4 regions of the Thermoanaerobacterium thermosaccharolyticum DSM 571 genome follow, and region 4 is predicted to be linked to each of the others. Evidence: riboswitches for the same ligand, from Rfam matches in the RefSeq annotation. Region 4 holds a riboswitch; each other region holds the start of a gene.

Region 1 (8,859 bases), 810 kb from region 4:
ATGGACAAACTCTAACACATTCACCGCAGTCAATACACTTTTCCTTAATTATTTTCGCTTTACCATCTCTTACACGTATTGCCTCTGTTGGGCATCTTTTTATACAGTTTGTACATCCTTTACATCTATCTTTATCAAGAGTTACGGAATGAAAATACATTACAAACAACCACCTTAAATATTAATTGTCATGACGATTTTGGTACCATTCTCATCATGATTGACAATATCCATTACATCAGCATTTCTTTTCATATTAGGTAAACCCATTCCTGCTCCAAATCCCATCTCTATTACCTCCTTTGGAGCCGTAGAATATCCTTCTGTCATCGCAAGTTCTAAATCTTTTATGCCTGGCCCAGTATCTTCCGCTATAATAACTATTTTATCTGAATATATTTCAAAATGCATTTTACCACCATATGAATGAATAACGATATTCATCTCCGCTTCATAAGCTGCTATCGAAGCCCTTCTTACAATATCTGATGGTACAGAAAGCATCAGTAAAGTCTTTCTAAATGTACTTGACGATTCCCCTGCAGATGAAAAATCTCTTGCTTTAACATCAAAATCCATTATATATGGCTTCACGATTAAGAATCACTCCCACAATTAAGTCCATTTTTGTATAAAAGGCCACATGCAATAAAAAGAGGATAATCAGTTTTCATAATGACAATTGAAGCAGAATCAGCCATTTCCAAAATCTCACGTCCAGGTTCTTTGCCCCTTACAAACACAATACATATGATATCACCTAATACTTCTGCTGTCCTTACAACTTGTACATTTGTAAGTCCCGTTAGCAGCAATGATTTCTCATCTTTAGAAGCTAAGACATCACTCATAAGGTCTGCACCGCAAGCAGTATTAACTTCTTCTGACAATCTCTCATGTCCGCAAAGAACTTCTGCTTTTAATATTTCTCTTACTTCCGCAAGCTTCATGCTACACTCCCCTATTTCAAAGAACTCATCTTACTATAATATTCCATTATAGAATCAATAAACAGCTTCTGTGTTAAGCCATAAGCATTTCCATCATTAAGCTCAAATGAAGTTTTAATATCTTTAAAATTGTTTAAAATATGACCATTAATAGCCATTGTACTCTCTACAATTTTTTTTAAATTATTATCACTTCTTATATTATAAGGCACTTCACTGTATTTTTTAAAGTACAACTCTGTCTCATCTATATCTTTTTCACTGGCAATTCCAAAAGCTATTTTATATGACAGCTCGGATAAATGCGATAGATTATTATAAAAGCTGTTTATATTATCTAATGCAGTCTTTACATCATCTTTTGAATTTTCCTCGTAAGATATTTCATAAATAGGACCATTGTTTATAACAACAGACGATATGATACCACTTTTATTAAGTTTTAAACTTAAATTATTGGCTTCATCTTTATCAATAAAATATCCTACGCTTAAAATATATTTATCATTGCTTTTTATTGATTCCCCATAAATTCCTTTCATGATAAGCAAATTTAAATTGTAGTCTGCATCCCTTTCATTGTCGTATTCTCCTATTTTAACAAGATAATAATTTAATTGAGGCATTTTTAGAGAATAACTGTACTTAGTGCTGCTGCTTATTTTAGATAAGTAAGGTCTTATCAAAAACTGTGTTATTAAAAAACCTATTAACACAGAAACAAATATTGATAAAAATAATAAAAGAACAGCTTTTTTTAAGCTAATTTTAACATTTTTCTTGTTTTCTTCTTTTGCATACACCATAATCACCTATAAAATATATTCTACATAAATGCATAAATTCCTTTTTAAACTACTTTAAAATATTTCTTAGGACTATTTTCTCATTTTTTAATAGTTAAAGGATTTTTTTAATTCATGTCGAAATATATATAAAAAAGGAGGTTTTTGAATTGGATTATATTAATTCATTGATTGAAAGTAAATTTAATGAAATCCAATCACGGTTACCTGTAAATATAAACCTCACAAACCAGAATAATTCATTTCAGGATATTTTAAACGACTTAATAAGTGAAGGCTCTGTAAATACAAATAATTATATAACTGAAGCAAATAAGTCAGCAGATGTAAAACCAGTTAATGTAAACAAAACATCAATTGCTAATATAGCTGATTACATTAATGAAGCTTCAAAGAAATATGGAGTTAGTCCAGAATTGATAAATGCTGTCATAAAAACCGAATCAAATTACAATCCGTATGCTGTATCAAATGCTGGTGCAATGGGTCTTATGCAGTTAATGCCATCGACTGCTCAATATTTAGGAATAGACAATCCCTTTGATCCTGGAGAAAATATTGATGGAGGAACAAAGTTGTTAAGTCAACTTCTTAATAAATACAACAATACAACTCTGGCTTTGGCAGCTTACAATGCTGGGGAAGCAGCAGTAGAAAAATACAGTGGCGTACCACCATATGATGAAACAGTAAACTATATAAATAAAATCATAGATGATTTATCAAAATAAAAAAGGGTCATGCACGTTATGTGACAACCCTTTTATTATTTACTGCTTATATTTGGCATTTTTATACCTTTGTTGTGCGCTCAATATTTTCTTTCTAAGCCTTATGCTTTTAGGCGTAACCTCTACAAGTTCATCGTTGGCGATAAACTCCAAAGCCTCTTCAAGAGACATTTCTCTAATCGGTGAAAGTCTTAATGCCTCATCTGCAGTTGCGGAACGTAAATTAGTAACATGCTTTTTCTTGCATACATTGACATCTATATCCTCACTTCTAGAATTTTCACCAACTATCATACCTTCATACACTTCAACACCAGGTCCTACAAAAAGAGTTCCTCTTTCCTGCGCATTGTAAAGTCCATACGTCGTTGTTGTACCAGCTTCAAAAGCCACTAGAGAACCTCTAGACCTTGTGGGTATATCACCTTTATATGGTTCATAATCATATATGACAGACGTCATTATCCCATTTCCTTTTGTATCTGTAAGAAATTCAGAGCGATACCCTATGAGGCCTCTTGTTGGTATTTTAAATTTAAGCCTTAATGTGCCTGGTTTTAATGTATGCATGTCCATAAGCTCCCCTTTTCTAGAGCCCATCTTCTCCATAACTACTCCCATAAAGTCCTCAGGTATATCAATCGTCACAAGCTCTATAGGCTCATGCTTGACGCCATTTATCTCTTTTATAATAACAGTAGGTTTAGATACTTGCAGCTCATAACCTTCTCTTCTCATGGTTTCTATCAAAATGGATAGATGTAGCTCACCACGTCCAGATACCTTAAATGCTTCTGTCGTTTCAGTTTCTTCAACCCTTAATGCAACATTTGTTTCAAGCTCTCTAAATAGCCTTTCTCTAAGGTGTCTAGATGTAACATACTTGCCTTCTCTTCCTGCAAAGGGACTAGTATTTACTCCAAAAGTCATTGAAATTGTAGGTTCTTCTATTTCGACAAAATCAACCGGCTCAGGTTTTTCAGGATCCGCTATAGTTTCACCTATTTCTATATCGCTTATACCTGATACAGCCACTATATCACCCAGCAAGGCATCCTCAACTTGAACCCTTTTTAAGCCTTCATATTGGTATAAATTACTCAGTTTTACATTTTGTACAGATCCATCTCTTTTACATATGGCGACATTTTCACCTGATACGATTTTGCCTCTTACAACTTTTCCAATAGCGATTCTTCCAATATAATCGTCATAATCAAGTGTCGTAACAATAAGTTGCAGTGGGTCATCTATATTGCCTTCTGGTGCCGGAATTTCCTTTAAAATTGTATCAAAAAGTGGGCGCAAATCCACTGACTCATCTTTCAAATTTAACTTAGCAACCCCTTCCCTAGCAGATGCGTATACAACAGGAAAATCAATTTGATCATCATCGGCACCAAGCTCTATAAATAAATCAAGCACTTCGTCAATTACCTCTTCAGGTCTAGCATCTGGCCTATCGATTTTATTTACAACTACAATAGGCTTTAAATTAAGCTCTAAAGCTTTGCTCAATACAAATCTGGTCTGAGGCATTGGTCCTTCAAAAGCATCTACAAGTAATAATACACCGTCAACCATTTTTAGTACCCGTTCTACCTCACCGCCAAAATCTGCATGCCCAGGCGTATCAACTATATTTATCTTTACACCATTGTACCTAATGGCAGTATTTTTTGAAAGAATAGTAATTCCTCTTTCTCTTTCAAGCTCATTTGAGTCCATTACTCTCTCTTCAACTTTTTCATTTTGCCTAAAGATGCCGCTCTGCTTTAGCATGCCGTCTACTAATGTAGTTTTGCCATGATCTACATGTGCTATTATAGCTACGTTCCTTATATCATCTCTTACAAACCCCATTTAGGTTATCTCCTTCCACATAAATGCAAATTTTATACAATATATAATAATATATTAATAAACTTCAATAGTCAATAAAATGATTGCGTAGAAATTCGCAAATATTCCACTAAAAAAAGACACATCAACGTGTCTTTTCTCAATCTTTAAACAAAACTTTAGTTTATTGTATGACTCTTCTGGCTGTCGCATAGTGAGTGCTGTAATAGTCATCTTTAAGTGAACTGATCATGACCTTTCCTGCACCTGATGAGGCATGCATAAATTCTCCATTTCCTATGTATATCCCAGCATGATTTATTATGCTGCTACCTAATGTCTTAAAAAACACCAAATCACCAGGCTGTAAATTTCCTCTGTCTACATATGTGCCAACCGTCGCTTGATCATCGGCCATTCTTGGCAAATTTACGCCAACACTTTTAAAAACATATTGCGTAAATCCAGAACAATCGAATCCAGAAGGTGATTCACCACCATAGACATATTTAGTCCCTAAAAACTTCTTACCAAAGTCTATCAGCCTTAAAACAACGCTTCTATCAACATCCCCTCTAGACACTGTGCTAGATGATGATCTTAAAGAAAGGTATTGCCCATATATCCATCCAACAGTTCCATTAGATAATTTTATATTGTACCAGCCATTTTCCTGTCCAAGTACAGTGACAACGTCATTCCAATTTAATTGAGTTATTACTTTTGATGATAAACTGCCACCACTTCTGATATTTACACTATTTCCAATCACAATGCCAGTTCCAAGATTGTCTGCGTAAACATGCGTCAACATTGAAGAACCTACAAGTGTCATTCCGAAAACGGATACACCAAAAACTAATTTACTTAATCGACTATTCATAGCTAATCTCCTTCCTTTTTGCCTCCGGAGTTAGTTGACGGGTGCGGAATAAGAAGGTATCCCTACTGCTTATAGCAGATTAACCCCAAAACATGAAAAATCCTCCGTACCTAAATAGGATTCGGCAAGATTGCTAATATGTACAAGTTTCTTTTATTTTATCAAACATTATTACTAAAGTCAATGTTTTCATAATAATTTTTTAAGATTTTTTTAATATTTCCTTAATATATTTTATAATAATTTAATAAATTTGTTACAATCTATGTAAATAATCGTTATAATATAGTATAATTTTATTTAACAACACAGAAAGGGGATCCAGATGAGTCAGATAATCATACTTCAAAAAATATCAATAAGCATTATAGTAATTTTTTTAGGCTATGCAGTAAAGAAGATGAAATTTTTACCGAGTGAGACTGGAAAGGTATTAAATAACTTTATCATATATATAACTCTACCTGCCAGCATTGCAAAAGTCTTTTTTACTACAAAAGTAAACACCAATTTATTTGTTTTAACATTTTTTGGATTTATCCTAGGCATTATTACTTTTCTAATGGGATTTTTAATTTTTAAAAAAAACAAACTTAAAAAGAGAAACTAAAGGCACGCTTATGATTTCACTATGTGGGTATAACATCGGCCTTTTTGCATTTCCTTTTATTCAACAGATATATGGAAATAATGGACTTTTACACATTGCTATGTTTGACATGGGTAACTCATTTAACGTCTTTGGGATTGCTTATATTATAGCATATGCATTTTCAGAAAATGATAAATTGGATATAAAAAAAGTTTTCAAAAAAATCTTGTACTTCATTCCATTTGATACATACATTATTTCGTTTATTTTGAATATAGCTGGATTCAAATTTCCCGGCTTGATCGTTAATCTTGTAGAACAAATTTCACTGCCAAATACTACCTTAGCCCTTTTCGTAATCGGATACTTCCTTGATTTTAATCTAGATAAAGACGAAATAGTATCACTTGTAAAAGGCCTTATTATAAAGTACATACCTGGTATAATATTGTTTATTACACTGCCACTTTTCTTCAGCACAACTTCAATGACAATTAAAGCCATAATGCTAGGCTCAATAATGCCAACAGCACTAGTAGCAGTAATATATTCAGATGAGAGAAATTTAAACGTAAAACTTGCGTCCATATTTATAACATCTACAACTATTATAACTATTATATTTATGTCACTTATAATGCTAAAGTGGTAATAAACATAAAAAAAAAGCCTTAATGGCTTATTTTTTATGTAAAATATTTCTTTTTCATATTTTGGTGCGGAGGGCGGGACTTGAACCCGCACGGATAACTCCATACGCCCCTCAAACGTACGCGTCTGCCTATTCCGCCACCCCCGCGCGTCTTCATCGCTAACACAATAGTCATTATATAATGTTTTTTAATTTGTGTCAATACTTTTTTATACGACTACATAAACTTATATTACGGCAAAAAATAAATTATATTAAATCAAGCAAGAAGAAGTTTCTTGCTTGATTATATTATTCTCTTTAATTTTTTATTTTCTATTCTTCCAGGAATTCTGCCTCTTTTAGCAATAGGTTCTCCTTCTACCTCTTTAATATCCATAGTCATATCTATTGGTGAAGCGTCTGATATATAGCTTCCAACGCCAAATGCATCTGCACCACTTAATGCAAGTTCTTTTATTCTTTCAGGTGTAAGCCCGCCAGACACAATAATTTTGACGTTATTGTATCCTTTTTGATTAAGCCTCTGTCTTAGTTCATAAACGAGGCTGGCTGTAACGCCTCCCCTTTCTGACGGTGTGTCTAACCTTATTCCGTATAACCTATCACCAAGATATTCAGCAACTCTTAATGATTCCTCTATCTCATCCTTAAATGTATCAACTAAGATAGTTATTTTCTCATCATCAGGCGTTATTTCACTGTATGCTTTTGCTATAGGCAGTGTATCACCGGCAATCAGAAATGCTGCATGTGGGACGGTCCCTTTCGGTTCTTTTCCAGCAAGTTTTGCTCCTAGTATGCAGCTTGCATCATCTGCCCCACCTATAAGTGCAGCTCTTTCCATAACAGGTGCTACCGCTGGATGTACGTGTCTTGCGCCAAAGCAAAGGAGCGGTTTATCTGGAATAGCTTCTTTTAACTCTCTTGCTGCAGTTGCCCACCCACAAGAGCTTGCAAGTATCCCTAATATGACGGTCTCATATGTCCCAAATTCATTGTAAGGTCCAATGATTCTCATGATTGTTTCCTTAGGTTCAAATGTTTCTCCTTCATCTATAGACCATACTTCAATATTTTTATCTTTCAAAACACTTTTTACTTCTGGCAAGCCTGCAAAAATTCCATTTTTTCGTGCAAATATCTCTGCTGTAACGACTTTCCCATCGATTCCTAAGTGTTTTAAAATATCCTGAGTTCTTAAAAAATATACATCTGTCGTGGCGCCATTCTTTATTTCTTCATGTGTTGCAGAAAAAAATTCCCTATTTTCACTCACCTTAACTTCCCTAAGATCTTCAAGATACTTTATCATTTTCATATGTATTCTCCCTCTCTATAATCGAAATATCTTAAGTATTATAGTTGTTATGCCGAGAGCTATCATTGGACCTATCGGTGCACCTTTAAAAAAGCTTACTCCAATTACTGTGCCTAGCAAAACACCAACGACACCATTTGTGTCTACCTTCATCGTATCAAGACCTATAGATGCCAATACAGCTACAATTATTCCAGCGATAATTGTAATAAGGCCTTCAATGCTTTTCGAGGCATTTATAAAATCGCTTAATGATACCTTATTCAACGCAAGCGGAGATAGAGCTCCCATTGTCAATATTATTATACCAAGATTTATCCCATTTTTCGATATATATTGATTAATTATTTCTAGATTCATAAGCTTAATAAGCAAAAGCATTGAAATAGCAGCTGCAACATTGTTATTTTTCCCTACAATGCTGAAAAATAACATGATAGAAAGAAGCGCAACACCAAAATCCATATAACCCCCCTCACAATTCCATTTCAAATTATTTATACAAGCTCTTGTAAATCTTGTAGTATTTAGTCACCTTTTTGATGTATTTATCCGTCTCTGTAAAAGGTACCTTTTTTAAATTGCTACCATTTTCTGAATACCTTTTATCCTTCAACCAATTTGAAACATTACCGCTTCCACCATTATATGCTGCAACTGCTAAAGTGATATTGTTATTAAATTGTTTTAAAAGATATTTAAGATACCACGTCCCTATATTTATGTTATAATCGGGATTATACAGCATATTTACATTAAAATTTTTTATACCTATGTAATTCGCTACCCAAATTCCTGTCTCAGGAATGACCTGCATAAGGCCTATAGCACCTTTACTGGAAACAATGTCAGGATTAAAATTGCTCTCTGCCTTTATCATAGCAAAAACCAAATAAGGATCAACGCCATATTGATTTGAATAAAAGTATACCTGCTGGCTGAATTTTTTAGGATATAGCTGTTTCAGAAACCAGTTGGTTTTAACGCCATAAACTGTCAAAATGGTAAATATTATTACAATAATTACTGTGACTTTTTTAAATTTCAATATAATACCTCCAGATGTTCTATTTTGAAAATCG
Region 2 (8,859 bases), 400 kb from region 4:
AACAACAGTAGGTTGGCTTTTATCAACAGCCCGTGTGGCGTATGCAGCAGGAAAAGACGGATTGTTTCCTGAAATTTTTGCTCAAGTACATCCTAAATTTAAAACACCTCATACATCATTGATTATAGGATCTGTCTTGGTCAATTTGCTATTATTGATGAATTATACGAAGTCCTTGGTTTCAGCATTTACATTCATAATATTGCTGGCTACGCTTTCTTTCTTGCCTGTTTACGCTTTTACAGCAGCATCTGAAATCATGCTTCTCATAAAAAGAGATAAGAAGGTAAATGTATTAAGCTTCATCAAAAATTCATTTGTGCCGCTTTTAGGCTTCATTTACGCAATATGGACAATATACGGTTCGGGAGCCGAGACCGTCATGTACGGATTCATAATGCTTATGTGCGGAATACCATTCTATATATATATGAAATACAAAAATTCAGTAAAATTGGATGAAGTACGAAAAGTCTTAAAAAACTGAAAAGGCTGCAAAAGTGCAGCCTTATTTTTATCAATTTTTAACTGTATTATTGTCTTCTATCGTCTTTGCTATAAGTGAAGCAAAGTATTTTGCTCCAGAAGGCTCCAGATGTACTGCATCTGGTGAAAAGAATGAATCATGACCATAACTTGCTTTATACCAATCAATCAATGTTGTATGCGGATATTCAGAAGATACTTTATTTAATGTTTTATTTACCACGCTTTCCCATGGTCGAGGAACACGCACATTCACTAATATTATATGTTTTACAGGTTCTGCAGCTTTTAAAAGTGACAGCAGTTGATCTTCTGTAAAAGGTCCATTTGTGCCTAGCTCAACTATCAGAGTATCGCTAATTTTTCCCTCTGCCTTAAGAGATTTTACGACATCTTTCGCCTGATACATCTGGCGTCCAACTTTACCATCTATTGTGATTCCGGGAAGCATTTCTTCCAAATAAGGCTTTGCATCGATCAATATAGAATCACCAATAATCGTTATCCCTTTCCCGTCCTGAATCTTAACATCAGTTTGACCACTATCATTTGACGCTACACTTGAGTCTGCCTTTCCACCTTTATATGGATAATATTTTATATCTCTTCTATTATCTGGTAAATTATAACTGTAATTTTGTACAATTCCATCACTTGTAACATCGCTATTTTCTACATAAGACGATGAAACATTTGTGCCATTTCCACCTCCACTGGAATTTAAAGACGTTGATGCAGCAACAGGCATTATTCCACTCATTCCTACTACAAATATACCTATTATAACTGTCGATACTATAACTAGCATAAATGTTTTAATTGGAAGCACTATTTTCCCATTCTTAAGTTTTAATGTTTTTATATCCTGCATTATTCTTTTAAGTGCACCATGCCTAATCGGATCTTCTACATATCTCCATGATAAGGCAGATATAAGTATAATCAAAAATATCTGAAGCACTGCTCGTATTGGATTTATTCCTTCTGTATTAACCGGTGGAGTTGTCAAGATGAGTACAGGGAAGTACCAAAGATATACACCATAAGACCTTGCTCCAAGCCATCTTAAAGGAAAACATCCCAATGCCTTACCTAAAAAACTACTCGAATGTGCTGATACCGCTATAGTAACCGCAGCTATTACAGATAATAAAAACATTCCACCTCTGTAGACAAAGGTATCATATTGATTTACATAGATAAACATTATGAAAATCGATAAAAGCGATAAAAATCCAATTGCATCCAAAATCAACCTCTTATTTCTTGACATATTGCTTGAAAGCTTATCACTTGGCAAAATCAATGCTAAGGCTGATCCTAAAAGCAGCCCAAAAACGCGCGTATCTGTTCCATAATAAACACGGCTGGGATCCATACCTGGCTCATACAGCATTCCCATGGCCAAAGCAGATGCTATAGCAAGCAGTAAAGTCAAAAACACAATATATCTTTTTTTCTTCAAATATTTAAATGAAATAATCAAAACAAGAGGCCATATAAGATAGAACTGACCTTCCACAGCTAATGACCATAAATTCCCAAATGTAGACGGAGGACCAAACTTTGCAAAATACGAAACTTTGTGAAAAATTAGCCACCAGTTGTTAATATACAATATACTTGTTATTGCATCACCTTTTATAGATGTTAGCCTTCCAGGATCAAATAATGTAACATAGCAAACCACCAAAACTACCATTATAAAAAGTGCAGGAAATAATCGGCGCATTCTTCGCAGCCAAAAATTTTTTAAATCTACTTTGCCGCTTCTTTCCCATTCAGAAGAAATTATATTTGTTATCAAATACCCAGACAAAACAAAAAATATGCTGACACCCAAAAATCCACCCTGCATGAAGCTTAAATTGAGATGATACCCTATGACAGCAAGCACGGCTATTGCACGAAGGCCATCAAGCCCTGCCATATATCTCACATTGCTGTTTAAAGGCTTTGGCATCGAGATCCCCTCCTAAAATCTGATGTTATATTTTTGAATAAAATGCAAAATATTACAAAATTCTTCAATATGCCTCATAACTGCCCTTTTTTCTTTAAATCCATTATATATTATCATTATTACAAAAACATTACAACATATAAATAAAATATAAATATCTCATAAATATTTATTAATAAAAAGAGCTCTTTATACGTTTAAAAGAGCTCTTAACATAAAATTCTATATCAATTTGTATATTATTCTTCCATCAACTCTTTGACGATGTTTATGCCATTAAGCTTCATATGATATAAAAACATCGTATGTATCATATCACCATCATGTGGAATTATTTTAAGCCTTTCTGCTGTTTTTACGCTTATATCATAAGTCTCAACACAATTTTCCGGTATAACAATATTCGCACTAAGATTATTTGCATTTGCTATCATCTTTATAGACATAGCCGTCTGATATACACATAAATCTGTGCAGTTGCCAACAATGATAAAAGTAGACTTTCCTTCTTTAAGCATGATGACTATCTTTTTTAAAAACGAGTTCCCATCATCAAATTCTCCACCAAAAAACACATTTAATGAATTTTTTTCATATATCTGTGGCTGCCCTTTTATTATCTCTAAAAGTTCTTCAACGATAGAGCTTTCATCAGTTCCTTTTACACAGTGCTCTGGATAATCGGCAAATTCCGCTGCATCTTTAATATGGGCATCATTTATAAACAGTATATTTTTTATGCCCATTCTGTAAGACGCATTTATCAAATTCTTTATAGGTTCTATTATGCCTCCAATTCTGGGGCTTGATAGTGAACCACTTTTGCAAAAACCATTTACCATGTCTACCACGATCAATGATACATTGTCAACATTTCCCGCATCATTTATAACTGTACTAAGCTTCATATCATCCAGGTTGCTGTAAAAGTCAAACAAATAATTTAAAAAAGGTCTTGTATTGTACAAAAAACTATCAAAATTCATTTAAGGAACCTCCTTCCATTTAGTTAAATATATATATTAATTTTATATCAAATTATATACCAAAAAAAGAGACTTTAGCCTTAAAGCCCCTTTAATTTAGACCATAAAATGTCTCCCTTGCTGACGCTACAAGTTTACCATCTTGGTTGTAAGCATCACATACAGCAACGGCAGTTGATTTCCCTAAATGAATTATCTTTCCAAATGCCTTAATCTTATCTCCAGCTTTAACAGATTTTATGTAGTTTATATTCATTTCAAGAGTAACCATATTTCTCCCCATCGTCTTTGCTGCAATTCCCATTGCCGTATCCATAAGCGAAAACAGCACTCCGCCATGTGCGATTCTAAAAATATTCAAATGTTTTTCAGAAATCATCATTTCCATTGTAACTTTACCGCTATCTAGCTCAACTATATCCATTCCAATTAGATTATGATATTGTGCATTCTTATTTGATTCAATTATTTTTTTGAATAAATCTTCGTTTATACCATTATTCCTTACTTCCAAACTTTTACCATCCTTTCATGTCTTTTTACATAATTATATCATTTTTTATCGCAAATCTTAATCTCTCTATAGCTCGGTTTTTTAACTTTACTGCACTTTGATAGCCTATTCCAATCTCATTTGCGATTTCTACTAATGATTTTCCTCTAAAGAAGTACAATGATATTATCCTTTTCTGCTTTTCCGTCAGGCTATTTAATGCATCTTTCAAATTTTTTATTGAAACGCATTTAAAAAATTCCTCTTCAGGTGATAGTCCATCGCTTTCGATCAAGTCTATTATTTCATCTTCATCATCACCAGCACTAGAATTTAAGGACAGATTAGGTTTCTTCTTTCTATGCATACCCATGAAGTAAAATTTAAGCCGCATATTGGCATAACCGATGAATTCTTTTCCTTTCTTTTCATCGAACTCCTTTATTGCTAAGATTAAAACTTCTCTTCCATCTTGAAGCATGTCATTAAAATCGTCATAAGGAAATTTTTTAGCAAGTGATATCAAAAGAGGATTAAATTTGTCTAAGATTTCGACTGTGGACTTTTCATCACCGCTTTTCGCCTTAAAGCACAGCTCATTGTAGCTTATCATTGTCTACACCTCACCAAATAGTGAGGACCGGTCCCTTTCAGTGCCGCACTGTGCTTTAATTATATTATACGAACATGTGTTTTTCTAACTTCGGCTTTTGAAAAGTCTATATATGATATTGCAAAAGTTTATTGTGAAAATTACGATATTGTGATTAAAATATGAATAATTGAACTCTGACTCAATGAATCTTCCATAAATAAAATTTTAAAAACAAAAAGAACACGTATATGTTGAAGCTAATTAACATATACGTGTTCTTTTGCTTTAGCAATATACTCTTTCTTAATAATATCTCCTTGCACCTATATAGTAAGTCCTAAACCACCCGCTAAAATCATCATATGCTGCCTTCTTTGAAGAATCGCTCATATGTATCAAGCGATTGTTTCCTATGTATATACCTTCATGCGTAGGACCATTGCCTGATGTAGAGAAAAACATTATATCACCTGGCTGTAAATCCGATAAGCTGACAGGCCTTCCACCAGCATACTGATCGTATGTAGTCCTGCCGATGCTTTTTCCTGCCTGCTTATATACGTATTGGACAAAGCCAGAACAGTCAAAGCCAGCAGGAGTCGTACCACCGTAAACGTACGGTGTCCCTAGATACCTTCCTGCAATGCTAACAATACTGAGATTTGATGTACGAACATAAGCACCTCTAGATGAAACTCCACTCACAACAGTCCTGTTTAGAACAGCCTCTGTTGCAGGTCCGACTATCCCATCTGGTGATAGACCAAATTTTTTCTGCAGTGCTATCACAGCATTTCTCGTAGCACTGCCAAAAATACCATCAATACCACCTGTGTTATAACCAAGTCGATTCAGCGTTTGCTGCAAACTAACCACTGCTTGTCCTCTTGAACCATACTTTAACAGTTCCATTGCAAACGCACTTGGTGCTTGCATAAGTGTTATTGACAAAACTACTGATGCAACTAACTTTTTGTGATTCAATTGATTCCATCCTCTCTTTATGCCTACGAGGTTAGTTGACGGGTTCGGTAAAGAGCAACCCTACCGCAAAAGCGGATTCACCCCAAAAATATCCCCCGTTCTTTCGATTAGGCATTTTTTTTAATAAATTTAATAAAAAATTTATATTTTTAATAATTACTTAATATTATACAGGCAAAATTAATCGATGTCAATTGCATACCATATTTTACCTGTAGTATAAAATTGTACATGGATATAATAATTATTGAAGTATCAAAAATGAGGTGTTAAAACATGCGTTCAATGTGGAAAGGTGCCATAAGCTTTGGTTTAGTTAGCATACCAATAAAGCTCTATGCAGCTACAGAAGACAATTCAGTGCATTTTAGGCAGCTTCATAAAGACTGTAAATCTCCTATCAAATACGAAAAAATCTGTCCTGTCTGCAATAGGCAAGTGTCAGACGAAGAAATAGTCCGAGGTTATGAATATGAACCAGGAAAATTTGTCATTATCGATGAAGAAGATTTAGAGAGAATTCCTAAGTCCACAGTTAAAACGATAGATATTCTTGATTTTACAGATTTAAATAAGATCGATCCAATCTATTTCGATAAAACATACTACATTGCTCCGGATGAAATAGGTGCAAAGCCCTACGTCCTTTTAAGGGACTCAATGAAAAAGCTAAACCGTGTGGCAGTTGCACGTGTAGTAATCAGATCAAAGCAAGATTTGGCCTGCATAAGAGTATACAATGACAACTACATGGTATTAGAAACAATGCACTTCCCTGACGAAATAAGAAGTACAAATGAACTTCCACCAATTCGCAATGTAGATCTGCACGAAAATGAGGTAAAGATGGCTATAAAGCTTGTGGATACTCTGACATCTGATTTTTCTCCTGAAAAATACGATGACAACTACAGAAAAGCCCTGATCGAAATAATCGAGTCGAAAATTCAAGATAGAAAAATTGAAATACCTGAATCGCCAAAGGAAGAAAATGTCCTTGATCTTGTAAGCGCATTAAAAGCCAGCATAGAATCGGTAAAGAGCGAAAATACACCAAAAAAAGCTAAAAAGAAAAAGGGTGCTTAAGTTTATGTCCATGATGGATGAAAAAATTCCACCTATGCTGGCAGTATCAGGCCAAGTATTTGATGACCCAGATTGGCTGTATGAGATAAAATGGGATGGTTCAAGGACTCTGGCATTCCTTTCATCTACAACGAGACTGCAGGATAGAAGACTTGTGGATGTAAGTCATCAATTTCCAGAACTCATGAAGCTAAACAAATTTATCAGGGCTAATGAAGCAATACTTGATGGTGAATTAATAGTCTTAAAAGACAATAAGCCAAGTTATAGAAGCATAATGATGCGCAAACACCAGCAAAACAAACTAAAAATAGATTTTATGAGCAAGTCTTATCCTGCCATATTTATTACTTGGGATATACTTTATGTTGATGGAAAAGAGCTTTTGAATCGGCCGTTAATTGAGCGAAAGCAAATGTTAAATAAATTTGTAAATGAATGCAGCATAATGCGAATATCAGACTTTATATTTGAACATGGTAAGACTTTATTTGAAGAAACTGATAAAAAACGACTGGAAGGTGTTATGGCCAAAAAAGCAGACTCAAAATATTACTTAGGAAAAAGAAGTAGTCTGTGGCAAAAATTCAAACACCACATAGTACTAAATGCTGTAATATTAGGTTATAGGATAGACAAAACTGCGTTAGTTTTAGGCCTTTACAACGAGGAAGACAAACTTATACACATTGGTAATGTAGAATCTGGAATATCGCAAAAAGAATTATCATCGTTTTTAGATGTCGCCAATGATCTGAAGGTCAACCCTGAATTTTACGGTCTTGGCATTAACAACGTCCAGTGGATTATGCCACTAATTGTATGTAAAGTTAAATTTATGGAGTGGTCAGAGAATTTCAAAATGAGAGCACCATCTTTCTTAGAATTTGCCTTAGATGTGAAACCTACCGAATGCAGATTCATGTAAACTAATTGAAATATGCACTATATTGATTTAAAATAAAATTATAAACGTACAAGGGGGATACTTTCAATTGGCATCAATAAATAAAAAGCGCATTTTGCTCGTACTAATTACATTTTTATTTTTAATCGCATGTCTTGTAGCGCGATTAATATGGCTACAAATTGTCATGGCCCCAAAATATTCACTGGCCGTCAAAAATCAGACAACATCTAAGATAGTATTAAAGCCACAAAGAGGAATTATTTACGATGCGAATGGAAATATCCTGGCCACTAATGTCAGCGGCGGTGATGTATATGCTGCACCAAAGAATATAAAGCATCCAGATAAAATTGCAAATCAGTTGTACAGTTTATTGGGAATGAAAAAAGATTCACTGTATAAGCTTCTAAACAATAAAAACTCGGAGTGGACTGTACTTAAAAAAAATGTTCCACTGGACAATATAAATAAAATCAAAAAGCTGAATCTTGTAGGTATTTATACTGAAGATACAAGTATTAGAAGCTATCCAGACGACAATCTATTATCGCAGACGCTTGGATTTACAGGAACTGACGGAAATGGACTTTATGGACTTGAATATTCATTTGACAAGTATCTAAAAGGCATCCCTGGTCTAGAGATAGCAAATACTGATGAAGTTGGTCACGTCATAGGACTTCCTGAAAAATTATACAAACCTGAAAAAGGAGATGATTTGGTCCTTACTGTAGATTCTGTAATTCAAGGATACGCTGAAACTGCCATTGAAAAAGCTTATGAAACATACAGCCCAGCCAATGGCATCACAGCCATAGTGATGAATCCAAAAACAGGCGATATCTTAGCCATGGCCAATATACCTGACTTTAATCCAAATGAGCCAAATAAGGTCAGCTCTCTTGACACATGGTCAAATCCGGCTGTGTCTTATCTGTACGAACCAGGCTCAGTATTTAAAGTCGTTACAGCCTCTGCGGCCCTTGAAGAATCTTTAGTCACACCAAATGAACAGTTTTACGATCCTGGATACTACATTGTGTCAGGTCACAGAATAAATAGCTGGACAAAATTAGGAAATATCGATTTTTCACAAGCAGTGGCAATGTCTAGCGATACAGTATTCATGAAGATAATCGTAGAAAGGCTTAAATTAAATACATTGTACAAGTACATAAACGCCTTTGGATTTGGAAGCCTAACTGGAATACAGCTTCCAGGCGAAGCATCAGGCATGATAATACCAGAAAAAAACGTTCACCCCGTAGATCTAGCCTCTATGTCTTTTGGACAAGGCATCGCGGTAACACCGCTGCAGATGATAGATGCCTTTTCAGCAGTAATCAACGGTGGATA
Region 3 (8,859 bases), 580 kb from region 4:
TTATATTGAAAGAGCTTGATATACTTGAAATAGAGAAAAAAATAAATATGCGGGTCCACAAACAGATAGACAAAAGCCAAAGGGAGTATTATTTAAGAGAGCAATTAAAAGCTATAAAAGCCGAACTTGGAGAATCTGATGAAATAGATCAGGAAATAGATGAATATGAAGAAAAAATCGAGTCAAAAGATTTGCCTGATTATGTTAAAGAAAAAGCTAAAGAAGAGTTGAGAAGATTAAGCAGGATGGGGCCAGGATCTGCAGAAGGATCCGTTGTTAGGACGTACATAGATTGGCTTTTGGACTTGCCGTGGAATGAAGAGACAAAAGACGTGCTTGACCTTAAAAGAGCAGAAAAAATTTTGAATGAAGATCACTACGGATTAAAGAAAGTAAAAGAGAGGATTTTGGAGTTTTTAGCAGTAAGAAGTTATCACGAAAAGATGAAAAGCCCGATTCTATGCCTTGTAGGTCCTCCTGGCGTAGGAAAGACATCCCTTGGAAAATCTATCGCAAGGGCAATGAATAGAAAATTTGTAAGGTTGTCTTTAGGTGGAGTTAGAGATGAAGCTGAGATAAGAGGACATAGAAGGACATATGTGGGGGCAATACCTGGTGGAATAATTAATTCATTAAAGATTGCGGGTTCCAAAAATCCAGTTTTTCTTTTGGATGAGATAGACAAGATGAGTTCTGATTTTAGGGGTGATCCAGCATCAGCAATGCTGGAAGTTTTGGATCCAGAGCAAAACTCTACATACAGGGATCATTACATTGATTTGCCATTTGATTTGTCAAGGGTGCTTTTTATAACAACAGCTAATACATTAGACACAATACCAGCTCCACTTCTTGACAGAATGGAAGTCATATATATATCTGGATATACGGAAGAAGAAAAATTGCACATTGCAAAAGAACATTTGGTTCCCAAAATATTAAAAGAACACGGAGCAACTGATGAAATTATAAAGATACAAGACTCAGCTATCATCGGCATAATATCAGAGTACACAAGGGAAGCGGGTGTGAGGGCGTTAGAGCAGAATATAGCAAAAGTTGTAAGAAAGTCCATTAAAACTATAGTGGAAGATAAAGCCAAGTCAATAAAAGTCGGGAAACAAAATCTGCAAAAATACCTTGGAAAGCCACTATTTAGGATAGACAAAGCAAACTTGCAAAACAAAGTAGGCATGGTTACTGGCCTTGCATGGACTAGAGTTGGCGGTGACACGCTTACAGTTGAAGCAACTACTATGCCTGGGACAGGAAAACTTACGTTGACAGGGCAATTAGGAGATGTCATGAAAGAATCTGCACAGGCAGGATTCAGCTATATAAGATCTAATGCTGATACATTGGGTATAAATAAAGATTTTTACAAAAACCTGGACATACACATCCATGTGCCAGAAGGCGCAATACCAAAAGATGGTCCGTCTGCTGGCATAACAATGGTGACAGCGATGGTTTCAGCCATTAAAAAGGTACCGGTAAGAGGTGATATAGCCATGACAGGTGAAATCACACTGACCGGAAAAGTATTGCCTATTGGCGGCTTAAAGGAAAAAGTTTTGGCTGCCCACAGGGCCGGTATACTTAAGATAATTGCACCAGCAGATAATAAAAGGGATTTAGACGAGATACCGCAAAGTGTCAAGAAGAAGTTGGAATTCAAGTTTGTGTCAAATATCGATGAAGTCTTAAAAATATCGTTAGTAGGTGAGAATTCAGATGAAAATCAAATCAATAGAGCTCAAAGTTGCTGCATACAATAAAAACCAATATCCAGATGACGGGCTAACACAAATTGCTGTAATAGGCAGGTCGAATGTAGGCAAATCATCCTTTATAAATACCATAGTTAACAGGAAAAATTTCGCAAGAGTTAGTCAGAAACCGGGAAAGACGCAAGGTATTAATTTTTACCTTGTAAATAATTCATTTTACTTAGTTGATCTTCCTGGCTATGGCTATGCTGAGGTTTCAAAAGAAATGAAAAAACAGTGGTCAATAAATATTGAGACTTACTTAAATGTTTCAGAATATCTCAAAGGGGCAATAATGCTTGTAGACATCAGGCATAAGCCCACAGATGATGATGTTCTAATGATGAATTATTTAAAACATAGAAATTTAAATTATGTTGTTGTTGCCACAAAGTCAGATAAGCTGAATAGGCAAGAAATTCAAAGGTCGCTAAATGTCATATCTGAGACACTTGAAGTCGATAAAGGTAAAATTGTACCTTTTTCATCTTTGAAGAAAACAGGTGTAGATAATATCTACACCTATTTAGATTCTATTCTTGAGGACAATAAAAGAATTGAAGATTAATGACGATAATGGAGAATTATTCAGTGTATTCGTTAAATATCAGTTAATTTGATTAAAAATGAAGTTATATGATGTGTGATTGACATTTGCTATTGAAAAGTACCGGTTGTATAATTAAGGTAATGAAATAAGCCTAATTCCAATGGAAACGGGGGGCCCAATAACTGGGGCGAAATTCGAAAGAATAGGGTTAAGTTCTCTTAAATCCTAGCCCGACAGCTAACCTCGTAGGCTTTTAAGGGAGAAGTTAAAAAACTTGAAGACTTCAGGTTTTTTATATTTTTGGGGGGAAATTGCAATGATTGCTAAAAAAGATGATGCTGGATAAACATAAAGCATTTCTACTATTAATGAGATCGTGGAAAATAAATTTCAATAATTGAGCATTATATTTGGAGATGAAGAAATGACTGTAAGGCAAAAAGTACAGCATACTTTAAGCACTATAACGCCGATACAGGTGCTTGCCTTAGGGTTTGCTGCAGTAATATTAGTAGGAACATTTGTCCTAATGCTCCCTATATCCTCGAGAAATAATAACACGACTGATTTTACAACTGCTTTGTTTACAGCAACATCAGCAACATGTGTTACAGGCTTGGTAGTAGTTGATACTGGAACATATTGGTCTAGGTTTGGTCAGACGGTTATTATGCTTCTCATACAAATAGGCGGACTGGGATTTATGTCATTTGCAACCCTTTTATTTATGATAATGGGTAAAAAAATAACTTTCAAAGAAAGGCTTGTTATGCAGGAAGCCATGAGTGCTCTGACACCGCAAGGTATAGTTAGGCTTATAAGATATGCACTTATAAGCACATTTGTAATTGAAGGCATTGGCGCAGCGTTATTATCATTTAAGTTTATTCCTCAATTCGGACTTTGGGAAGGGATTTTTAAAGGGATATTTCATTCAGTATCTGCCTATAATAATGCTGGATTTGATATTTTTGGTAATTTTAAAAGTTTGACGCAGTACACTGAAAGCTTCATTGTAAATTTTGTGATAATGGCATTGATCGTTCTTGGCGGTTTAGGATTTACAGTGCAGTATGAGATAATCGATAAAAGATATTTTAAAAAGTTTTCTCTACACTCAAAAGTTGTAATCATAACGACATCAATTTTAATCGTGGTCGGTGCTTTAATATTTTATTTATTAGAGCATGACAATCCTGAAACGATGAAATACCTTTCATTTAAAGGGAAAGTACTATCATCATTATTCGCATCTATAACGCCTAGGACTGCTGGATTTAACACCATTGATATTGCAAAGATGACAGATGCTTCAAATTTCTTTACAGTCATATTGATGTTTATAGGTGCATCACCTGGTTCTACAGGTGGTGGTATAAAAACATCAACGTTTGCAGTCATCGTAATGACTCTGTTGTCAGTAATAAAAGGCAGAGAAGATACGGAAATACTAGACAAAAGAATTCCGAAAGATGAAGTATATAGGGCACTTTCAGTTGTTTGCATAAGTATGTTTATAGTGCTTTTTGATGTTTTACTTTTATCAGTATTTGAGAAAGCAAACTTTCTGCCAATTTTCTACGAAGTTATATCAGCGTTTGGCACTGTAGGTCTCACAATGGGTTTGACGCCGCATCTAGATATTACTGGAAGGATAATAATAGTATTGACAATGTATGCAGGAAGAGTGGGGCCGTTGACAGTTATATATGCGCTAGTTCGCAAACATGCAAATACAAATGCGGTGATGAAATACCCTGAGGGCAATGTACTGATCGGTTAGGAGGTCAAAATGTGAGTGGAAAGCAATTTGTAGTAATAGGCTTAGGAAGATTTGGGTCAAGTGTTGCAAAGACGCTGTATACACTTGGATGTGATGTGCTTGCAATAGATAGTTCTGAAGAATTAGTTCAGAACATTTCAGATAGCGTAACTAGAGCAGTACAGGCTGATGCGACAGACGAAAAAGTCCTAAGATCTTTAGGTGTAAGAAACTTTGATGTTGCAATAATAGGCACTGGAACAGACATACAAACGAGCCTTTTGGTTACACTTATGGTAAAAGAGCTTGGTGTAAAAACAGTCGTAGCAAAAGCGCAGAATGAACTTCATGCAAAAGTATTGCTTAAAATTGGCGCAGATAGAGTCATATTTCCAGAAAAGGAAGCAGGAGTAAAATTAGCTTACAGTCTCATATCATCGAATATACTTGATTTTATAGAGCTCTCGCCAGAGTACAACATCGTTGAAATAATAGCCATTAGAGACTGGATAGGCAAATCTTTGAATGAGTTGAAACTAAGACAAAGGTTTGGCTTAAATATTATTGCGATAAAAAGGGGAAATAATATTAAAATTACTCCTTCTGCTGACGATATAATAATGGAAGGCGATAATTTGGTTGTGATTGCGTCAACAGACGATATAAATAAGTTGAATCACAATTAAAATGGAAGACGGAAGAGATAGATAATTGTCAAAATAATGAAGTTTTCAAATTATGAAAACAATATTTGAAATTTACATTCTGAAGTATTATAATTGTAGTTATCAATGAGAGAAAGGGGTGATACGAGTGGAGATAGGACAGTCGGTAGTATTTACAATCCCTATTTTAGGCGGTATTCCTGTGACGACAACAGTTGTAGTAACGTGGATAATAATGATCATACTTACTATAGCATCACTTATCGTTACAAGAGGCTGGAAACTTGTTCCTACAGGTGTGCAGAATTTTGTTGAAACTATAGTAGATGGCTTAAATTCATTTACTAAAGATGCCCTTGGTGAGTATTGGTCATCATTTGCACCTTATCTTGGAACAGTGGCTTTGTATTTAATATTGGCAAATACTATCGATTTATTTGGATTAACACCTCCAACGAAAGATTTAAGTGCCACATCAGCACTGGCTATTATGTCTATCATAGTAGTCATAATTGCATCTGTTAAGGCGAGGGGTATAAAAGGATATGCAAAATCATTTTTTGAACCGATGCCTATTAATTTTCCCATGAAAGTACTTGATATGTTCACAAGACCGTTGTCATTGGCAGCCAGGTTATTTGGCAATATTACTGCAGCATTTATAATAATGGATTTAATAAGTAAAGTAGCACCAATAGTCGTTCCAGCCATATTCAGCATTTACTTCGATTTGTTTGATGGTGCACTTCAGATGGTAGTATTTGTGTTTTTGACAATGCTTTATATTGAAGAAGCTGTAGAATGAAAGCAAGTTAATTTATAATAAAAAATTGATATTAGAAAGATTTATGTGTAAAATATAAATAAAAAAATAAAAGGAGAGATGAGAAATGAATTTATTGGCAATAGGAGCAGGAATTGCAGCTATAACTGGTATTGGTGCAGGAATTGGTATAGGTATAGCTACAGGAAAGGCGGTTGAAGCTGTATCAAGGCAGCCGGAGGCAAGAGGTAGTATAATGCAACTTTTACTTCTAGGTGGCGCTTTATCTGAAGCAACTGCTATATATGGGTTATTAGTTGCTTTTTTGATAATATTTTTCATGAAAGCATAATGATACGAAAGAAGGTAATAATTTGAGCCTTATAAATCCGTATACTTTTATTTTTACCATCATAAATCTTGTTGTTTTGTACTTGATATTGAGAAAGTTTCTATTTAAACCAGTGACAAAATTTATGGAAGAAAGGTCACAAAAGATCAGGAATTCATTGGAGGAAGCAGATAGGAAAGTTCATGAAGCTAATGATTTAAAAGCACAGTATGAAGAAATATTAAAAAAAGCAGACGATGAGGGCAAAGCTATCATCGATAGAGCAGAAAAATATGCTAAAGAAAAGGCAGAAAAGATAATAGAAGAGGCAAATACAGAAGCGAAAGCCATAATAGAAAGGGCAAAAGAGGAAGCAGAGACAGAGAAGATTAAAGCAATGCACGATTTAAGAGTTAACTTGTCACATCTTATAATAGAAGCTGCTTCGAAAGCCATTGGCAATATTAACGTTGATGATGATGAAATAATCAATGAGGTGGTTAAGGAGGCAGGTGCATCTTGGAACAAGTAATAGCGAAAAAATATGCACGTGCTCTTTTTAACGCAGCCAAAGAAAACGGCAATATCGAAAAGTATTATGACGAACTTAAAGGCATTTTAAATATGTTGAAAAATAAGCAAATATACAAAATTATTACAAATAGAGGAATCTATTTAAAACAAAAAATGAACTTTGTCGATGCGATTTTAGAAGGTTATGACAGAGAAGTAATCAACTTTTTAAAATTGATAATATCAAAGCACAGAGAATCAATTTTCGATGAGATATTTAATGAGTACAACAAATTGTACATGGACTACAAAGGAATCATAAATGCAATTCTAATTTCAGCACATCCATTGAACTCTGATACACTTGAAAGAATCAAAAATAGACTGGAATCAAATTTTAATAAGAAAGTTTATATAAACTCAACTGTGGACGAGTCTATACTTGGTGGGCTTAAGATATTAATAGGGAATAAAGTTATTGATGGATCTATAAAAGGAAAACTTGATACACTTCTCAAGAATCTTGTAACTGCAAGTTGATAAAAAGTACTCTATAAAATAGAAGGTGAATATATGGATATAAAACCTGAAGAAATAACATCTATTCTGGAAAATAAAATAAAGAACTTTGATTTTACCATTAAGACAGAGGATGTAGGACATGTAATAACTGCTGGTGATGGAATTGCCAAGATATATGGACTTGATGAAGCTATATATGGCGAAATGGTTGAATTTGAAAATGGCGTCTACGGGATGGTTATGAACCTAGAAGAAGATAGCGTAGGCGTGATAGTTCTTGGCGATCCTGAAGCAATTAAAGAAGGTACTACTGTAAAACGTACCGGAAAAGTAGTTGAAGTACCTGTAGGATATGGTCTTTTAGGCAGAGTTGTAAATCCACTAGGTCAACCTCTAGACGGTAAAGGACCTGTAAAAAGCGATGGAACAAGGCCTGTAGAATATCCAGCTCCACCTATTATAAAAAGAAAGCCTGTTGATACACCACTACAGACTGGAATCTTGGCAATAGATGCTATGATTCCAATTGGTAGAGGGCAGAGAGAGCTAATAATTGGAGATAGGCAGACAGGAAAAACTGCTATTGCAGTTGATACAATAATAAACCAAAAAGATAAAGATGTTTACTGTATATATGTTGCAATCGGGCAAAAAGCCTCTACAATAGCTGGCCTTGTAAATACATTAGAGAAATTTGGGGCTATGTCTTATACGACTGTTGTAGCATCAACTGCCAGTGATTCTGCAGCACTGCAGTATTTAGCACCTTATGCTGGATGTGCAATGGCAGAGTATTTCATGTACAACAAGAAAGATGTCCTTATAGTATATGATGACCTTTCAAAACACGCAGTAGCTTACAGAACGATTTCGCTCCTTTTAAGAAGGCCACCAGGAAGAGAAGCATATCCTGGAGATGTATTCTACCTGCATTCAAGGCTACTAGAGCGCTCTGCAAGGCTTTCTGATGACATGGGTGGGGGATCAATTACTGCACTGCCTATAATAGAAACCCTTGCAGGTGATATATCAGCATATATACCGACAAATGTCATATCAATAACAGATGGACAGATATATCTAGAATCAGAGCTATTCTATGCAGGCATTAGGCCAGCCATAAACGTAGGTCTATCGGTATCACGTGTTGGTGGTGCTGCGCAGAAAAAAGCCATGAAGAAAGTATCTGGCAGAATGAGATTGGAGCTTTCCCAGTACAGGGAACTGGAGGTATTTGCACAGTTTGGCTCAGATCTTGATAAATCGACGCTGGATTTACTAAAGCAAGGCGAGAGGATAGTCGAGATAACGAAACAGCCGAGGTACCAGCCGATTTCGATGGAAGATCAGGTCATAATGATATATACGGTTATGAATAAATACCTTATGGATGTAGAGCTTCAAGATGTAAAGAAATTTGTAAAAGATTTGTTGGAATTTATTGATATAAACTATCCGGATATTAAGAAAACTATAAGAGAGACAGGCAAGTTAGATGATGATACAATTGAAAAATTAAAGGCAGCCATCGAGGAGTATAAGAGCAAATACGCATCGAAAGGTGATGCATAATGGGGAAAAGGGATATTCAGTTAAGGATAAAAAGTGTTAAGGAGACCCGTAAAATAACAAGGGCTATGAATCTAATATCAGCCGCAAAGTTTAGGAAAGCAAAATTAATGTTAGACAATGTGAGACCTTACTATGAAAGAATACAGTCTACTATGGAAGATATACTGATTCACAGCGGTGAGGCAACATCCCATTATTTTGAAAGACAGCATGAGGCCAAAGGTGCTAGAAAAAAAGCCGTTATTGTCGTAACTGGCGATAAAGGCTTGTGTGGTGGATACAATCACAATGTCATAAAACAGGCTGAAGAAGTCATTGATGGCGATACACAAAACCTCATGGTGATAGGAGAAGTAGGACGCAGCTATTTCCTGAATAAGGGTTACAACGTAGACGTAGAATTTTTATACAC
Region 4 (5,576 bases):
AGGCAAAGAATATAGAGGATGCAGAGATAAAACAGAACCAATAGATATGGGCTGGATATATGTTCCTTTACAGGCTTTATTTTGCAAGATGTTCTCCACGATGGGAAAATAAAGGTGTAGCTTTCTTATTTGACGAGAAAGAAGAAAATCCCGAGTACTATTCAGTCATTAGACTGTGGAAGATAACAGAAGAGCAGTTTTATGAAATCCAAAGACAAGAAGGCGGTTGGTATAACCTTATTTTAGAACTTGTTGAAAAAGATGGAATTGAAATTAAAACGATAACTGGACGCTGGAGAGATAAAAAACAAGCTCCATCAGAAGAATATTTAGAAGTCATTAAGAAAGGATTAAAAGAAACGACCAATTGGGATGATGAAAGAATAGAGGCATATGTGAAAAAGTTCATGTAAAAATAAAAAATGAAAATCATTATTAAATTAATTAAAATCATGACCACCTGTAAAACAGATGGTCATGATTAATATACTTTCATTATATTTTTTAATACAAATGAGTTGAAGCGCTAAAATTTTATATCTAAGTTGGCCAGAATATCACTGCTTATTTTACTCATCGTATTTTTTAAATCACCGTAAATTTTTTTAAATAGATCCACTATTTGTTCTAAACCATTTTTCTTTAAGTAAACTATGTATTCATCTAAGATTTCATCCGAAATTAAGTCTTGTAATTTTACTTCTTTGTCTATGCCCTCTACTTTTGCAGGCAAATTATTCAAAGTTCTTAAAATATTTACTTTCATTATTTGTTCAAATATTTCCATATTCCAATGATTAATAGGCAGACTTAAAAGTGACAGAACATTTTCAAAAGACATTTTTACCTTCTCGTCATTTATACTTTCAGATTTTAATTCTAAGCTCGTGAGGATAGTCTTTAAAGCTTTTTCATAAATAATTAGCTCTTTATAAAGTAAGTTTTGTAATACCTCATCAAATAATGAATCGTAAAATTCAGTGGGTGTCTTAAAGTCAAATAAAAATGATGATAAAATTCTATGATAGAATTTAAGCAAAAACAGATATACTATGAAAAAAGGAATATCTATGCGCTCATCTAAAACATAAGCCAAATCATTTGTAATAGTATCAAACATTTTACTGCTTAGATATTCATTGAATGATGGATACTTCGAAGCTATGTCATAGATTTTATCCATAGTCTTAGTACCATTTATAGCGTGTATTTCTTCCAGAGCCTTAGCTATCTCAATCATAGTAGCTCCTATTGCCACTTTTACTAATGTATTATATTCATCTAATATAGATATCCGTATTAAAAGAAAAAGATCCTTTATTTCTTTTTCATTAAAATTAAAATTTTGCAACTCAAAAGCAATACTTAAAAGAATTTCTTCAACTAAATTTTCTTCTACAATCTCTTTTAAGAGATTATCTACATCTAATTCATTTCCTATTTCAATATCCTTTAAAAGGTCGCCAGGTACTCTTACTTTTTTTAATCTTTTATCTTCAGCTATATTTCTGGTCATTTTTCTAAGAAATTGTATGTAATCATCATTTGTATAATTGTCTTCTGTTTCGAATGTCTCTAAAATCAATTTGACAATTTTATCAGCTTTAAAAGATTTATTCTTTTCAGATAGATTTGCTCCATAAAGTATACTTACGATTTTAATAAACTCAACATCATCTGAAAAAAGATTAACCTCATTAGACAAGGAATTTGTCAAAGTTTTTTTTATTTCTTCGATGTTATTCATACAACACTTTTTATATTTTTTCCCGCTACCACAGATACAATCATCATTTCTGCTAATGTCAAATATTTTCATGTTTAATATCCTCCCATTTTTTAGACTAGTTTAATTTTAAACAAATATCTTATAAATTTCAATTCCTCTTTTTAAAGAGTTGCATATTTTATAGACACAGTTTTGTTACAAAATTTACATTTTTTTAATATATTTGCAAATGAGATTTTGATATGGTATAATGTAATTAGTTTAATAATATGCTATAACGCTGAATTCGTAAGAAGCGGGAAAACCAATTTCAGGGGTGAATCCATTTAATATGGAAGGGTTATCTTTCAACCCTAACCCGTCAGCTAACCTCGTAAGCGTTGAAAGAGGAGGAAATAGCATGGATAGATTCGGTTTTGTTGTTGCCTTCTATTAGAACCGGGTTCAAGCTGTAGATTTTCTCTATGGCTTTTTTAATACCCAAAAATAGAAGGAGGCTTTATGGATGAACTTACCATCATTTTCTGTCATTGGAGCTGGTAACGGCGGTCAGGCAATGGCAGCACACCTTTCACTAATGGGATTTACGGTTAATCTTTACAACAGAACTCGCGAAAAATTGATTCCTATCTTAAATAATGGGGGCATATATCTTGAAGGGGCAGTCAGCGGATTTGCTAAACTAAATATGATTACTGATAGCATAGAAGATGCAATAAGAGATACAGATATAATCATGGTAACTATTCCAGCATCGGGTCATAGTGATGTTGCATATGAAATGCTTCCATATCTAAAAAGTGGGCAAATAATTGTTTTAAATCCTGGAAGAACTTTTGGAGCAATTGAGTTTTACAATATTATAAGGGCCAGAAGTGATTTAAATGTAGTCATAAGCGAGACAGATACATTTATATATGCTTGTAGATCGAATGATGGCAGAGGGAAAATTTTTAGAATAAAAGATGTCGTATCATTAGCATCTATACCATCATGGAAGACAAATTACGTCGTTGATTTGCTGAAATTGGCTTATACACAGATAGTTCCAGCTGAAAATGTTTTAGAGACAAGTTTAAATAATATAGGTTCTATTTTTCATCCGGCACCTATACTATTAAATTCTGCACGAATAGAGACTACAGAGGGAAGCTTTCAATATTATTTGGAAGGTATATCTCCATCAGTTGCAAAGATATTGGAAAGAATGGATAGAGAAAGGGTTGCAGTAGCACATGCATTGGGCGTAAATGCAATTACAGCGTTAGATTGGTTAAAAGATACGTATGGTGTTGTTTCAGATAATTTATATGAGGCAATCCAAAATACAGATGCATACAAAGGATTACTAGCACCAAGGACACTAGACTGCAGGTACATTTTTGAAGATGTTCCCATGAGCTTAGTCCCAATTTCTTCAATTGGAAGGCAGTTAGGGGTTTCGACACATACTATTGATTCTATAATTCATTTGGCATCATGTATGCATGAAAAAAATTACTGGAAGATAGGGCGGACGGTAGTAAAGCTAGGATTGGATGGCAAAAGTGCAGCAGAAATAAAAGAAATAGTAGAAGGTGTAAAGGAGGAGAGCACTGTCGCATGAAAAGATTAATTATAGCTGCTTCGATTGAGAATGACGTTCACGTTGCTGGCGTTTATAAATTTTTACGGCTTGCAGAGAGCGAAGGATTTGATATTCAGTTTTTAGGCCCTGCAACGCCAATTGATAAACTTGTAGAAATTATACGGTTAAGAAAACCTGACATAGTTGGAATAAGTTATAGATTGACTCCTGATTCACTTAAATCCATATTAGATGTTCTTAAAAGCAGGATAAAAGAATACAATCTTAATGGCATTAGATGGATATTTGGCGGTACGGAACCAAATTGCATAGTTGCCAAAGAATCAGGTATTTTTGAGGAAGTTTTTGACGGAACTTCAGGTGATGAATTTACAATTTCGTATTTGAAAGGACAAAAAGTCTTAGCCGATGAAGTGGAGTATGGGCAGGATATAGTTGATAGAATTGAAAGAAATTATCCTTATCCTGTAATAAGACATCACTTTGGCCTGCCGTCGTACAAGGATACACTTGCCGGCATAAAAAAGATTGCGTCAGAAAAAGTTCTCGATGTGATATCAATAGCACCTGATCAAAATACACAGGAGCACTTTTTTGATAAAAAGTATAATACTGCACTTGATGGTGCAGGAGGTGTGCCAATAAGGTCAGAAGAAGAATTTAAAAAACTTTACGATGAATCAAGGCGTGGAAATTATCCATTGCTTAGATGCTACAGTGGGACAAATGACGTTTTTAAAATGGCTAAAATGCTAAAGGATACGATAAACAATGCATGGGCTGCTATACCCCTTTGCTGGTACAATGTATTAGATAGCAGGGGACCTAGACAGGTTGAAGAATCTATAAGAGAGAACCAAAAGCTGATGAAGTGGCATGCCGACAGAAATATACCTGTAGAAGTCAATGAAGCACATCACTGGGGACTTAGGGATGCACATGATGCCATTTATGTGGCGGCAAGCTATCTTGCAGCATATAATGCTAAAAAAATGGGTGTTAAAAACTATATAGCACAGTTTATGTTTAATGTTCCACCAGCTACATCGCCTAAAATGGATCTTGCTAAGATGTTGGCATCTATAGAGCTTGTTGAAAGCCTTCAGGACGATAACTTTAGAGTGTTTAGACAGGCTAGGGCAGGGCTTGCAAGCATGCCGCAGGATCTTTTTGAGGCGAAAGGGCAACTTGCTTCAAGTGCATATCTCTCCATGGCTATAAAACCTCATATATATCATGTTGTAGGTTTTTGTGAAGCCCATCATGCTGCAACGCCAGATGATATAATAGAAAGTGTAAAGATTGTAAAAGCTGTAATAAAAAATACCTTATCTGGCATGTTCGATTTTACTCAAGATTTAGATGTTTTAAAGAGGAAAGAGGAACTTATAAACGATGCAAAAGTGATACTTAATGGTATAAGAGAGCTTAATACATTGTGCAGCGATCCGCTGTCAGATCCTCATACCTTATCGTTAGCGATAAAATTAGGCATATTGGACGCGCCGCATCTTAAAGGGAATAAAAGTGCAAGTGGTGCACTGCAGACGAAAGTTATAAATGGAGCATGCTACGCATTTGACTACGAAAATAATAGAGTGATAGAGGAAGAAGAGAGAGTCTTTAATATAATTCAAAACTATCAAAAGATGATAATTGTGGCGTAAAACTAAAATTTATAAAACATATAGATCGGAATATACCAAAAGTGTATATCCGATTTTTTTATGCAATCAATATATAAATTTTTTTATCCAAAAACATATTATAGAAGAAGTAAATATTTAAAGTGAAAGGAGGGTTTTAATTGCTGATTGTTGTAGATCCCGGACACGGAGGGCTTGATAGCGGTGCTGTTGGAAATGGATTTTTTGAAAAGGATATAAACTTAAGTGTATCTCTTAAATTGAGAGACATCTTAGAGGCAAATAATGTAGATATAATCTTGACAAGAGATAAAGATATTACATTGGGACTTAGCGAGAGGTGTGACATTGCCAATAAAAACAAAGCAGATTATTTTATATCAATCCATTGTAACAGTTTTAAAGATTCTACTGCAAAAGGAACAGAAACTTATTCATATCCTGGAAGTATTTCTGGAGGAAAATTAGCTAAAAGTATACAGCAAGCTATAGTGACAAATTTAAATACAGTAGACAGAGGTGTAAAGACCGCTAACTTTTACGTTTTGCATCATACAAACATGACGGCAGTATTGGTTGAATTAGGATTTATAACCAACAAGGAAGATTTAGA

Evidence for each region. A riboswitch is a leader RNA that binds a small molecule or an ion and turns the genes downstream of it on or off. The one in region 4 is predicted to bind cyclic di-AMP.
Region 1: another riboswitch for cyclic di-AMP. It lies ahead of TTHE_RS05490 (C40 family peptidase); the one in region 4 lies ahead of TTHE_RS01630 (NAD/NADP octopine/nopaline dehydrogenase family protein).
Region 2: another riboswitch for cyclic di-AMP. It lies ahead of TTHE_RS03550 (C40 family peptidase); the one in region 4 lies ahead of TTHE_RS01630 (NAD/NADP octopine/nopaline dehydrogenase family protein).
Region 3: another riboswitch for cyclic di-AMP. It lies ahead of TTHE_RS04415 (TrkH family potassium uptake protein); the one in region 4 lies ahead of TTHE_RS01630 (NAD/NADP octopine/nopaline dehydrogenase family protein).

The regions. Positions count from the first base shown of each region.
Region 1 is NC_014410.1:1,131,686-1,140,544, reverse strand. It holds gene TTHE_RS05520 ([Fe-Fe] hydrogenase large subunit C-terminal domain-containing protein) at 1-160, opposite strand, end outside; gene TTHE_RS05515 (ATP-binding protein) at 175-579, opposite strand; gene TTHE_RS05510 (DRTGG domain-containing protein) at 597-950, opposite strand; gene TTHE_RS05505 (SPOR domain-containing protein) at 962-1,756, opposite strand; gene TTHE_RS05500 (lytic transglycosylase domain-containing protein) at 1,906-2,487, shown strand; gene typA (translational GTPase TypA) at 2,527-4,350, opposite strand; gene TTHE_RS05490 (C40 family peptidase) at 4,514-5,212, opposite strand; cyclic di-AMP (ydaO/yuaA leader) riboswitch at 5,218-5,349, opposite strand; gene TTHE_RS14570 (AEC family transporter) at 5,538-5,822, shown strand; gene TTHE_RS05485 (AEC family transporter) at 5,833-6,456, shown strand; tRNA gene TTHE_RS05480 (tRNA-Leu) at 6,519-6,603, opposite strand; gene TTHE_RS05475 (nicotinate phosphoribosyltransferase) at 6,743-7,777, opposite strand; gene TTHE_RS05470 (DUF441 domain-containing protein) at 7,793-8,242, opposite strand; gene TTHE_RS05465 (lytic transglycosylase domain-containing protein) at 8,271-8,825, opposite strand; gene coaE (dephospho-CoA kinase) at 8,845-8,859, opposite strand, start outside.
Region 2 is NC_014410.1:722,153-731,011, reverse strand. It holds gene TTHE_RS03575 (APC family permease) at 1-487, shown strand, start outside; gene TTHE_RS03570 (acyltransferase family protein) at 518-2,449, opposite strand; gene TTHE_RS03565 (cysteine hydrolase family protein) at 2,689-3,435, opposite strand; gene TTHE_RS03560 (PaaI family thioesterase) at 3,527-3,949, opposite strand; gene TTHE_RS03555 (sigma-70 family RNA polymerase sigma factor) at 3,975-4,541, opposite strand; gene TTHE_RS03550 (C40 family peptidase) at 4,827-5,507, opposite strand; cyclic di-AMP (ydaO/yuaA leader) riboswitch at 5,514-5,631, opposite strand; gene ku (non-homologous end joining protein Ku) at 5,784-6,593, shown strand; gene TTHE_RS03540 (ATP-dependent DNA ligase) at 6,598-7,521, shown strand; gene TTHE_RS03535 (peptidoglycan D,D-transpeptidase FtsI family protein) at 7,589-8,859, shown strand, end outside.
Region 3 is NC_014410.1:894,837-903,695, forward strand. It holds gene lon (endopeptidase La) at 1-1,778, shown strand, start outside; gene yihA (ribosome biogenesis GTP-binding protein YihA/YsxC) at 1,735-2,337, shown strand; cyclic di-AMP (ydaO/yuaA leader) riboswitch at 2,458-2,586, shown strand; gene TTHE_RS04415 (TrkH family potassium uptake protein) at 2,717-4,102, shown strand; gene TTHE_RS04420 (potassium channel family protein) at 4,114-4,767, shown strand; gene TTHE_RS04425 (F0F1 ATP synthase subunit A) at 4,895-5,551, shown strand; gene atpE (ATP synthase F0 subunit C) at 5,637-5,861, shown strand; gene atpF (F0F1 ATP synthase subunit B) at 5,884-6,372, shown strand; gene atpH (ATP synthase F1 subunit delta) at 6,360-6,893, shown strand; gene atpA (F0F1 ATP synthase subunit alpha) at 6,927-8,447, shown strand; gene atpG (ATP synthase F1 subunit gamma) at 8,447-8,859, shown strand, end outside.
Region 4 is NC_014410.1:319,190-324,765, forward strand. It holds gene TTHE_RS01615 (hypothetical protein) at 1-112, shown strand, start outside; gene TTHE_RS01620 (hypothetical protein) at 60-413, shown strand; gene TTHE_RS01625 (SEC-C domain-containing protein) at 527-1,819, opposite strand; cyclic di-AMP (ydaO/yuaA leader) riboswitch at 1,998-2,123, shown strand; gene TTHE_RS01630 (NAD/NADP octopine/nopaline dehydrogenase family protein) at 2,235-3,335, shown strand; gene TTHE_RS01635 (cobalamin B12-binding domain-containing protein) at 3,332-4,984, shown strand; gene TTHE_RS01640 (N-acetylmuramoyl-L-alanine amidase family protein) at 5,125-5,576, shown strand, end outside.